2 regions of the Streptomyces sp. NBC_00376 genome follow, and region 1 is predicted to be linked to the other one. Evidence: riboswitches for the same ligand, from Rfam matches in the RefSeq annotation. Region 1 holds a riboswitch; the other holds the start of a gene.
The links. A riboswitch is a leader RNA that binds a small molecule or an ion and turns the genes downstream of it on or off. The one in region 1 is predicted to bind cobalamin.

Region 2: another riboswitch for cobalamin. It lies ahead of OG842_RS30190 (cobalamin biosynthesis protein); the one in region 1 lies ahead of OG842_RS03830 (CbtB domain-containing protein).

What each region holds. Positions count from the first base shown of each region.
Region 1 covers NZ_CP107960.1:813,903-818,647, reverse strand. Annotated here, with positions in the region: gene OG842_RS03845 (hypothetical protein) at 184-408, opposite strand; gene OG842_RS03840 (hypothetical protein) at 675-911, opposite strand; gene OG842_RS03835 (histidine phosphatase family protein) at 953-1,564, opposite strand; adenosylcobalamin (AdoCbl) riboswitch at 1,674-1,822, shown strand; gene OG842_RS03830 (CbtB domain-containing protein) at 1,826-2,041, shown strand; gene OG842_RS03825 (CbtA family protein) at 2,069-2,842, shown strand; gene OG842_RS03820 (GNAT family N-acetyltransferase) at 2,924-3,430, opposite strand; gene OG842_RS03815 (tetratricopeptide repeat protein) at 3,509-3,892, opposite strand; gene OG842_RS03810 (pirin family protein) at 4,071-4,745, shown strand, end outside.
Region 2 covers NZ_CP107960.1:6,688,181-6,692,925, forward strand. Annotated here, with positions in the region: gene OG842_RS30180 (putative cobaltochelatase) at 1-421, opposite strand, end outside; gene OG842_RS30185 (cobyric acid synthase) at 480-2,015, opposite strand; gene OG842_RS30190 (cobalamin biosynthesis protein) at 2,012-3,025, opposite strand; cobalamin riboswitch at 3,171-3,299, opposite strand; gene OG842_RS30195 (hypothetical protein) at 3,453-3,683, opposite strand; gene OG842_RS30200 (inorganic phosphate transporter) at 3,706-4,745, opposite strand, start outside.

The DNA of each region.
Region 1 (4,745 bases):
GGGTTGGGGTGCGGTGAGCAGTATGGACGTCGGTCCCGTCGTCACGGCCGAACCGTTCCGCAGTACCGCGGTGCCGTCCGCGATCCGCGCGACGGCGCCGAGGCCGTGACTGACCAGCAGCCGCGCCGTCCCGTCCTCCTTCGCCCCGGTGCAGCAGCTCGACGACGCGCGTGCCGATCAGCACTACGCGGAACTGCGTTCCTTCTTCGCCGAAGCCGAAGCCTCGGCGGGACCGACCGGCGCCTGCACCACGATCAGCGCCTCCGGGGCGTCGACCTGGCTGAAGGCCGAGAGCAGCAGGTCGAGCCCGCCGTGGCGGGGGAGCAGAACCGAGATCCGGCGGGCCGTCAGATCGCCGACGCCCAGGCACCCCCACCACGGGGCCGGCTCGGGGAAGTCCGCGCGCAAGGCCGCGTAGGCGCCGCGGGGAACCGGCCGGCGACGACGGGATGCCCGGCGGGCCCCGGATGCAGCCGGTCCAGGCCCTCGGGCCCCAGCAGCGGTCCGGCCTCGCGCGGGCCGAAGACATCGGGCCCGTCGATGTGGTGGAGATTCAAGTCGCCTTGTCCGCAGGGGGGTTCGAGGGAAGGTGATCGAGTGCCTCGGGCAGCACCAGTTCCCGACGGGTCCTCCGTCGAAGTCGCCTTCGTCGTGCGCCCAGCGCCAGCCCAGGGTCAGCGGCCGTAGTGCTCGGCGAGGGCGGACGCCATGGCATCCGCCCAGGGCTTGCCCCTTCTCCGGCTCCAGTCACTCGTCGCCGGGGTCCCGTCGGGAACGCCGGGGCGGCCGGGCATCCGATCGGCGGGCCCGAGGGACCGCACCACCTGTGGCGCCGACGCGCTGTCGAAGGGGTGACGGGCGGGGTCCACATCGTCCCAGGCCAGAAAGCAGGGAGCCAGCTCGACAATCACCGCGCAAGCCTGCATTTCCACCCGACTGTTCCGCAAACGGATTACTGCAGGGCGGGGTCGGGCGCGGGGGACAACGGCTGTCCGCACCGCAGGTTCCACCGGCGGGAACGCCCGCTGAGCGCGGTCAGCGTCAGCGGGGCGACGTCCAGCCGCCAGAACGCCTCCACGGGCAGAGCGAGTGCCGCCACCATCATCGCCCGTACCACCGCGGGTTCGACGACGCCCAGCACACGGTGGCCTCCGGTGCCCTCGGCGGACTCCGTCGTCCCCACCGTCTCCAGCCAGTGTTCGGCCCGGAGGCAGAGATCCAGCAGGGACTCGCCGCCGTGGGGAACCGCCGACGGATCGGTCAGCCAGGCCGACACCGCCTCCGGCTCGGCCGTGCTCACCGCTGCCAGCCGCCGACCGCTCCACCGGCCCATGTCCCAGCCACGGACAGCCGGTTCGGGTTCGGCGCGGAGCCCCAACGCGTCGGCGGTCCCGGCGCACCGTTCGGACGGCCCACGCAGATACCGGTCGGCGGCGGGCACCGCCGCGGCGACGGCCCGCGCCCGGCGGGCCCCGGCCGCGTCGAGCGGCGCGTCACCGTCGAAACGGGCCTCCCGCAGCGCGGCGTTGAGCGCCGGTGAGATCAACATCACCTGTACGGTCATGACCCGGTCAACTCCCTGAACTCTGGCCCCATGGGTGTGTCCACCATGGCATCAGGACGGTCCGGCCGCCGTCGGCACCATGGCAGGGGGCTGCCCCCAAGGAGTATCGTCACGACGAGCATGACGTAGGTGCGACGGAAGTCCGGTGAGAATCCGGCACGGTCGCGCCACTGTGAACCCGTCTCCGCGCGGGAAGTCAGACCCAGCACCTACGTCTCAGGCACCACGATCGGGACGCGTGTTCCCTCAGGAGGTTCTGCCATGGCACAGACTGCTGCCCCCGCCACCGCCGTACCGGCGATCACTCCCATCTCCCTGAAGGCCATCGCCCCTTGGGCGGTCTTCTTCGGCATTCTCATGCTCGTGCTGCTGTACTTCGTCGGCGCCGAACAGGGCGCCACCGCGGTCATCTCCGGCGAAGGTGTCCACGAGTGGGTCCACGACGGCCGCCACCTCCTCGGTTTCCCCTGCCACTGACGTACCGTCCGATCCTGGGGAAACCTCATGAACTCCATATCTGTCAGAGCCCTGCTCGTCCGCGGCATGCTGGCCGGCCTCGCCGCGGGCGCGCTCGCCCTGCTGGTCGCCTACTTCCTCGGTGAGTCGCGTGTGGACGCGGCCATCGCCCTGGAGGAATCGCACAGCCACCACCATGACGGCGGCGAGGAACTGGTCAGCCGAACCATGCAGTCCACCGCAGGCCTCGCCACCGGTGTACTGGTCTTCGGCGTCGCGATCGGCGGCATCGCCGCCCTCGTCTTCTGTTACGCCCTCGGCCGGATCGGCAGATTCGGCCCGCGGGCCACGGCCGCACTGATCGCGGGTGCGGCCCTGCTGACGGTGTACGTAGTCCCGTTCCTGAAGTACCCGGCCAACCCGCCGGCCGTCGGCAACCCCGACACCATCGGCCGGCGTACCGCCCTGTTCTTCCTGATGGTCGCCCTCAGTGTGCTGCTGGCCGTCGCCGCGGTCATCCTCGGCAAACGGCTGGCTCCCCGCCTGGGCAACTGGAACGCGACGATCACGGCATCCGCCGCGTACGTCCTGGTGATCGGGCTCGCCTGCGCGTTCCTGCCCTCGTACAACGAGGTCGGCAAGGACTTCCCGGCCGCACTGCTGTGGGAGTTCCGTCTGAGCACCCTCGCCGTGCAGACCACCCTCTGGGTGGCCTTCGGGCTTCTCTTCGGCTATCTGACGGACCGGCTGCTCGCGCCGGGCACCGGCGCCGTCACCACCGCGAACGGCGGCGCCGGACGGGCGGCCACCGCGGCCGGCTGACCGGCACCGCCCACGCGGGCCGACGACCGGAATCCCGCCGGGACCTCCCGGCGGAGTTCCGGCGTCCCGCCCCGCACAGGCTCACCGCTGGGGCCGCGGGCCCCAGTCGATCCGGTAGTACTTCAGCCGCTCGTCCTGCTTCACCAGGCGCATGCCGACGGCTTCCATGACGCGCTGGGACGCGGTGTTGTCCAGGTCGCTGTCACCGTGCGCACGACTCACCCCCTGCTCACGGGCGAACAGCAGCAGGGCGCGCAGCGCCTCGGAGGCGTAACCCATCCCTCGTGCCGAGGGGACGAGGCCGTAGCCGATCGTGACCTCCCCGTTCTCGTCCGGCGCACCGTGGAATCCCATCCCGCCGATCACCAGCCCGTCGGTGCGGCGCCGTATCTCGTACGAACCGAAAGGGCTGGGATCGCCGGTCGTCGCACAGGTGTCGAGGAAGCGCTCGGCCGCGGCCATCTCGCCGGGGGACGGGTAGCCGGGTGCCCAGCGGTCCCCTTCGCCCGGCGTGCCCGAGAGCACCCGCAGGGCGTCGGAGCCGTTCATCAGGCGGAGCAGGAGGCGCGGAGTGACGATGTGGGTCATGAGGGAGTGAAGTATCACGCGGGGCGGGCAGGCGGCATCCCGATTTGCCGGGATGCCGCCGTGGCGCCGATGCCCGGCTCACGAGCCGACGGACCCCCCGGTGCTCGTCCGCCCCGGGCCGGAGTCGAAGTCACCGGCGAACGCCGCGGCCATCCGCAGATGACCGGCCGCCTCCGCGCCCCGCCCCTGCCGCTCAAGGGTGCGGCCCAGCATCAGCCGCGCGTAGTGCTCCACCGGGTCGAGCTCCAGCACCGCCCGCAGCTCCGTCTCGGCCTTTCCGAGCCGCGCCGAGTGGTAGTAGGTCCGGGCCAGCAGCAGTCGCGGCGACACCTGCTCCGGGACCTCCTCGACCAGCCCCTCCAGGATCCGGGCCGCGGTCATGTACTCCTTCGCCTCGAAGAACATCTGCGCACGGTTCCAGCGGTCGGCAGCCGTGCCGAACTCGTAGTAGGTGTCGCTCACTTGACCTCCTTGGTCACGGACCGCGCCGGGGTGGTGCCCCGTTTCGTCCAACCGCGGGCCGAGCCGCTGCCCGGCCTCCTTGTGATTGCCTGAACCCCACCTGGTGGTTGAATATTCCACTAAATTATCGGCGTGGGTACCGGCGCTCCCGGGCCTGCTCGGGAATAGGTTGAGCGCCATGAGCAATCTCGATCGCCAGGCCGCACTCTCCGTCTGCGGAGGACGGGGCTTCGTCGTCGCCGAGCCCGTACGGGAACTCCTCACCCCCCGCCACGTCCGGCTGGGCGAGTCCACCGAGGTCCGCAGGCTGCTGCCCAACCTGGGCCGCCGGATGGTCGGTGCCTGGGCCTTCGTCGATCACTACGGCCCCGACGACATCGCGGACGAACCCGGGATGCAGGTGCCGCCCCACCCTCACATGGGCCTGCAGACGGTCAGCTGGCTGCACGCCGGCGAGGTCCTGCACCGGGACAGCCTCGGGAGCCTGCGCACGATCCGGCCACGCGAACTGGGGCTGATGACCTCCGGCCGGGCCATCAGCCACTCCGAGGAGAGCCCGAAGGCCCACGCGAGGTTTCTGCACGGCGCCCAGCTCTGGGTGGCGCTGCCGGCCGCCCACCGCCAGGTCGAGCCCCATTTCCAGCACCACACCGACCTGCCGACCGTCTCCGCCCCGGGCCTCGTCGCCACCCTGATCCTGGGCGAACTCGACGGCACCACCTCGCCCGGCACCACGTACACCCCGATCGTCGGCGCGGACGTCGCCCTGGCCGCCGGCGCCGAGGCCCGACTGCCGCTCGACCCCGACTTCGAGTACGCGGTGCTCTCGATGTCCGGCCAGGCCGAGGTCGAC
Region 2 (4,745 bases), 5.9 Mb from region 1:
GGTTGACCTCGTCGACGTAGAGGATCCCGCGATGCGCGTCGGCGAGCAGGCCCGGCTCGAACGCCTTCACGCCCTCCGCGAGCGCCCGCTCGATGTCGAGCGCCCCGACGAGCCGGTCCTCGGACGCGCCGACCGGCAGCTCCACCATCCGGGCGTCCCGCGACACACCGTTCCCGACCTCGTGGGGGCCGTCCGGACACGCCGGGTCGGGCGACGCGGGGTCGCAGGAGAAACGGCAGCCGGAGACGACGTCCACCTCGGGCAGCAGCGCCGAGAGCGCGCGCACGGCGGTGCTCTTGGCGGTGCCCTTCTCCCCGCGCACGAGGACGCCGCCGATGTTCGGTGCGACGGAGTTGAGGAGCAGGGCGAGTTGCAGGTCCTGCTGCCCGACGACGGCGGTGAACGGGAAATGCGTGCTCACGGGGCGATCCCTCCTGCGGGTGAATGGGCATGAAGAAGGCGGTCTCGGGACACGCTGTTCATCGGCGGCCTCCCGGGGCCGCGGGGGCGGCGGGGGCTCCCGGAGCGATGAAGGGAAGACCCGACGGCGCGCCCGACTCGATGAGCCGCAGCAGTGCGTCGGTGTCCGCGTGCTCCTCGACGAGATCGCCGAGGCGGTCCAGCTGCTCCTCGCGCAGCGCCGCGAAACAGGTGTCCGGAGCGGGGACGAAACGCCGGCCGGCGCCACGGGCGACCTCGGCCAGGAAGCGGCGGCGGAACTCGTCGCTCTCCAGCGAGCCGTGCCAGTGGGTGCCCCACACGGCGCCGACCCGGCAGCCGTCCAGGAACGGCTCCCCGCCCCGCACGTCCGCCACGCCGTGGTGGATCTCGTACCCCTCGACCGGCGCGCCGAGCGCCTCGCCGACGGGCCGGGCCAGGGTCTTCTCGCGGTCGAAGCGGATGCGTACGGGGAGCAGGCCGAGGCCCGCCACCTGTCCGGCCCGCGACTCGACCTCGTCCTCGATGTGCTCGCCGAGGATCTGGAAGCCGCCGCAGATGCCGAGGACCGGCCGGCCCTCGGCCGCGCGCCGCACCAGCGCGTCGGCGAGGCCGCGCTCGCGCAGCCAGGCCAGCGCCTTCACGGTGCCGCGGGTGCCGGGCACGACGACCAGGTCCGCGTCGGACAGCTCCTCGGCGCGGTCCACGAACCTGACGACGACGCCGGGCTCGGCGGCCAGCGCGTCCACATCGGTGAAGTTCGACATCAGCGGCACCGCGCACACCGCGACGCGCAGCACGTCCTCGCCGTGCGGCGGCGCGACGACCGACTCGCGCACGGCGCCGCGCAGCGAGACCCGCAGCCCGTCCTCCTCGTCGATGCCGAGACCGTGGGCGAAGGGCAGCACACCGTACGTCGGCCGGCCCGTGAGGTCCCGCAGCATCTCCAGGCCCGGCTCCAGCAGCGACACGTCACCGCGGAACTTGTTGACGAGATAGCCGGCGATCAGCGACTGGTCCTCGGCGGCGAGCAGCGCCGTCGTACCGAAGAACGAGGCGAAGACCCCACCGCGGTCGATGTCGCCGACGACCACCACCGGGAAGCGCGCCGCCCGCGCGATGCCCATGTTCACGATGTCCGTGCGCCGCAGATTGATCTCGGCCGGACTGCCCGCCCCCTCGCAGATCACCGCGTCGTACGTGCCCCGGAGCTGCTCCAGGCACTCCACGACCGTGGAGAGCAGCGCCTCCTGCCTGCCCCCGTGGTAGCCGCGGGCGCTCATCTCGCCGACCGGCTTCCCCATCAGGACGACCTGGCTGGAGCGGTCGCTGCCAGGCTTGAGCAGGACCGGGTTCATCAGCGCGCTCGGCTCGACGCGGGCGGCCTGGGCCTGCATGGCCTGGGCACGCCCTATCTCGGCGCCCTCCCGGGTGACGAACGAGTTGAGCGACATGTTCTGCGCCTTGAAGGGCGCCACCTTCACGCCCCGGCGCACGAGCCAGCGGCAGATCCCTGCCGTGACGACGCTCTTGCCCGCGTCGGAGGTGGTTCCGGCGACCAGCAGCCCGCCGCTCATGCGTTGCTCCGTCCTGTGATGCGAGGTCCCGCAAGGTTGGTCGCGGTGCTCCGGCGCCCCGCGATCCGCCGTGCGGCGAGGGCCGCGCCGAGCCGTCCCGCCACGCACACGCCGAGCGCCAGCGCACTCACCCGGCGCGACAGCCGCACCGCCCGCTCGATGTCCGCGGTCTCCACCGCCCGGCCCGTCTCCCCGTTGAGCACGGGGCGGTGCTCGACCCGGCCGCCGTACGCGAGGGTGCCGCCGAGCCGTACGCCGAGCGCACCCGCGAACGAGGCCTCCACCGGGCCCGCGTTGGGGCTCGGGTGCTTCGCGGCATCGGCCCGCCAGGCGCGGACCGCGCCACGCGGGCGCCCCCCGGCTGCCACGGCGAGCAGGGCCGTGAGCCGGGCGCCCGGCCAGCCCGCGAGGTCGTCGAGGCGGGCCGAGGCCCAGCCGTAGCGCAGATGCCGGGGCGAGCGGTGCCCGACCATGGCGTCGAGGGTGTTCGCGGCCCGGAAACCGGCCAGCCCGGGTACCCCGGCCAGCGCACCCCACACCAGGGCGCCGACCACGGCGTCCGAGGTGTTCTCCGCCACGGACTCCACCACGGCGCGGGCGATCTGCGGTCCGTCCAGGGAATGCGGGTCGCGTCCGCACAGATGCGGCAGCCGCTCCCGGGCCAGCTCGATGTCACCGGCGGCCAGGGCGGAGCCGATGGCCCGCGCCTCGCGGCCCAGGGACGTACCGCCGACGACGGACCAGGTGGCGGCGGCGGTCAGTGCCACGGAGGCGGCGGGGCTGCGGCGCACGGCACGGGTGAGCAGCGCGGCACCGCCCGCGGCGCCTCCGGCACAGACGAGGGTGTGCAGCGCGCCCCAGCCGCGGTGATCGCGCCACAGACGGCGCTCGACGCCCGCCGCGGCCCGCCCGAAGGCGGCGACCGGGTGTCCCCTGCGGGGGTCACCGAGCAGCAGGTCGCCGATCAGGCCGGCCGTGGCGCCGTACGCGAAGATGCGGTCGGCTCGCACGGCTCAGCCGGCCGTCGCGCCTCGGCGGACCTTCGTACAAAGGGCTCTCGTCGAGAGCACCGGGACAGCGGACGCACGGCAGCCGGGCATGGCGATATGTCCTCACTCAGGGTCCGCGCCCTGGTTCGACGTGACCGGCGACGAGAGTCTCCTGGCTCCCGGATCCGCGGTTCCCCCGGCCTTCCAGCCCGCTCGCGCGAGCCGTGACTTCCGGTGTGGGGGACCGCTCCCCGGTGACAGTGGCGGGACCGCGCCGGATTCGCACCGGCTTCCTCTGCTGTCGCCGTAATTGGCTCCGGCAGTCCACCACGCTCTGCGAACGCCCGTCAACCTGCCGTTGACCTGCGACGGCGCAGTGTGCTGAGACGCACATCGGGCCGGACACACGTGGTGTCCGGCCCGACGGGAGAGCGTGCGCGGGAGCGGCTCAGGCGACGATCAGATAGATCCCGTACGCGACGGCCGCCGCGCACAGCCCGAAGCAGACGTACGCGCCGGCGCGGGCCAGCAGCAGCGAGCCGCCGGAGCCGCCCTGCGCCGCCGGTTCCGGCTGCTTGGAGAGGCCGACGATGCCCAGGGTGAAGAGGCCCACCAGCGCGACGGTGACAACGAGGGAGACGCCGAATACGGAGCCGAGGGCTGCCCAGTCGATGTTCATGCTGATTCCTTAGACGGCCGGCTCAGACGGTGGCGGGTCGCGCCGGGTCCTGGGTGGTTCCGGCCGGGGCCGGAATGGTGGTCATGAGGTTCAGGTCCGGCGTCTGGACCGCGGCCGCGGTGGGCGGCGGGCTGACGGCGGCGATGGCCTGGGTGACGACGCCCGCGGGCTCGGCGTCGCCGTCCGACGGGGCGACGTCGCCGTGGCCGACCGGCTTGCGGCGCGACACCAGCCAGATGGCACCGGAGCCCGCGACCAGCAGCGCCGCGACGACCACGACACCCCAGGTGCCCTGCTTGGTGAGGAGCTCCGCGCCCGCCCCGACCAGACCGGCGGCCGGCAGGGTCAGACCCCAGGCGACGAACATCCGGGTGGCGGTGGACCAGCGGACCACACCGCCCTGCCGGCCGAGGCCCGCGCCCATCACGGCGCCGGAGCAGGACTGGGTGGTGGAGAGCGAGAAGCCGAGGTGCGAGGAGGCCAGGATGACCGTGGCCGCGCTGGTCTGGGCGGCGAAGCCCTGCGGCGGCTTGAGGTCGGTGAGGCCGCTGCCCATGGTGCGGATGATGCGCCAGCCGCCCAGGTAGGTGCCGAGCGCGATGGCCGTACCGGCGCAGACGATGACCCAGACCGGCGGGTTGGCGCCCGGGTGCAGGACGCCGCCGGTGACCAGGGCCAGGGTGATGATGCCCATGGTCTTCTGCGCGTCGTTGGTGCCGTGGGCGAGCGAGACCAGTCCGGCCGAGGCGATCTGGCCGGCCCGGTACCCCTTGGCGGTGGCCTTCTCCTGGGCGTCGTTGCGGACCTTGCCGCCGATCCGGTACGTCAGCCTGGTGGCCAGCAGCGCGGCCAGACCGGCGACGATCGGGGCGGCGACCGCGGGGAGCAGCACCTTGGTGACGACGGTGCCGCCGTTGACGGACGACCAGCCGGCCGACATCACGGCCGCACCGATCAGACCGCCGAACAGGGCGTGCGAGGAGCTGGACGGCAGTCCGACCAGCCAGGTCAGCAGGTTCCACAGAATGGCGCCGACGAGTGCCGCGAAGATGACTTCTGTCC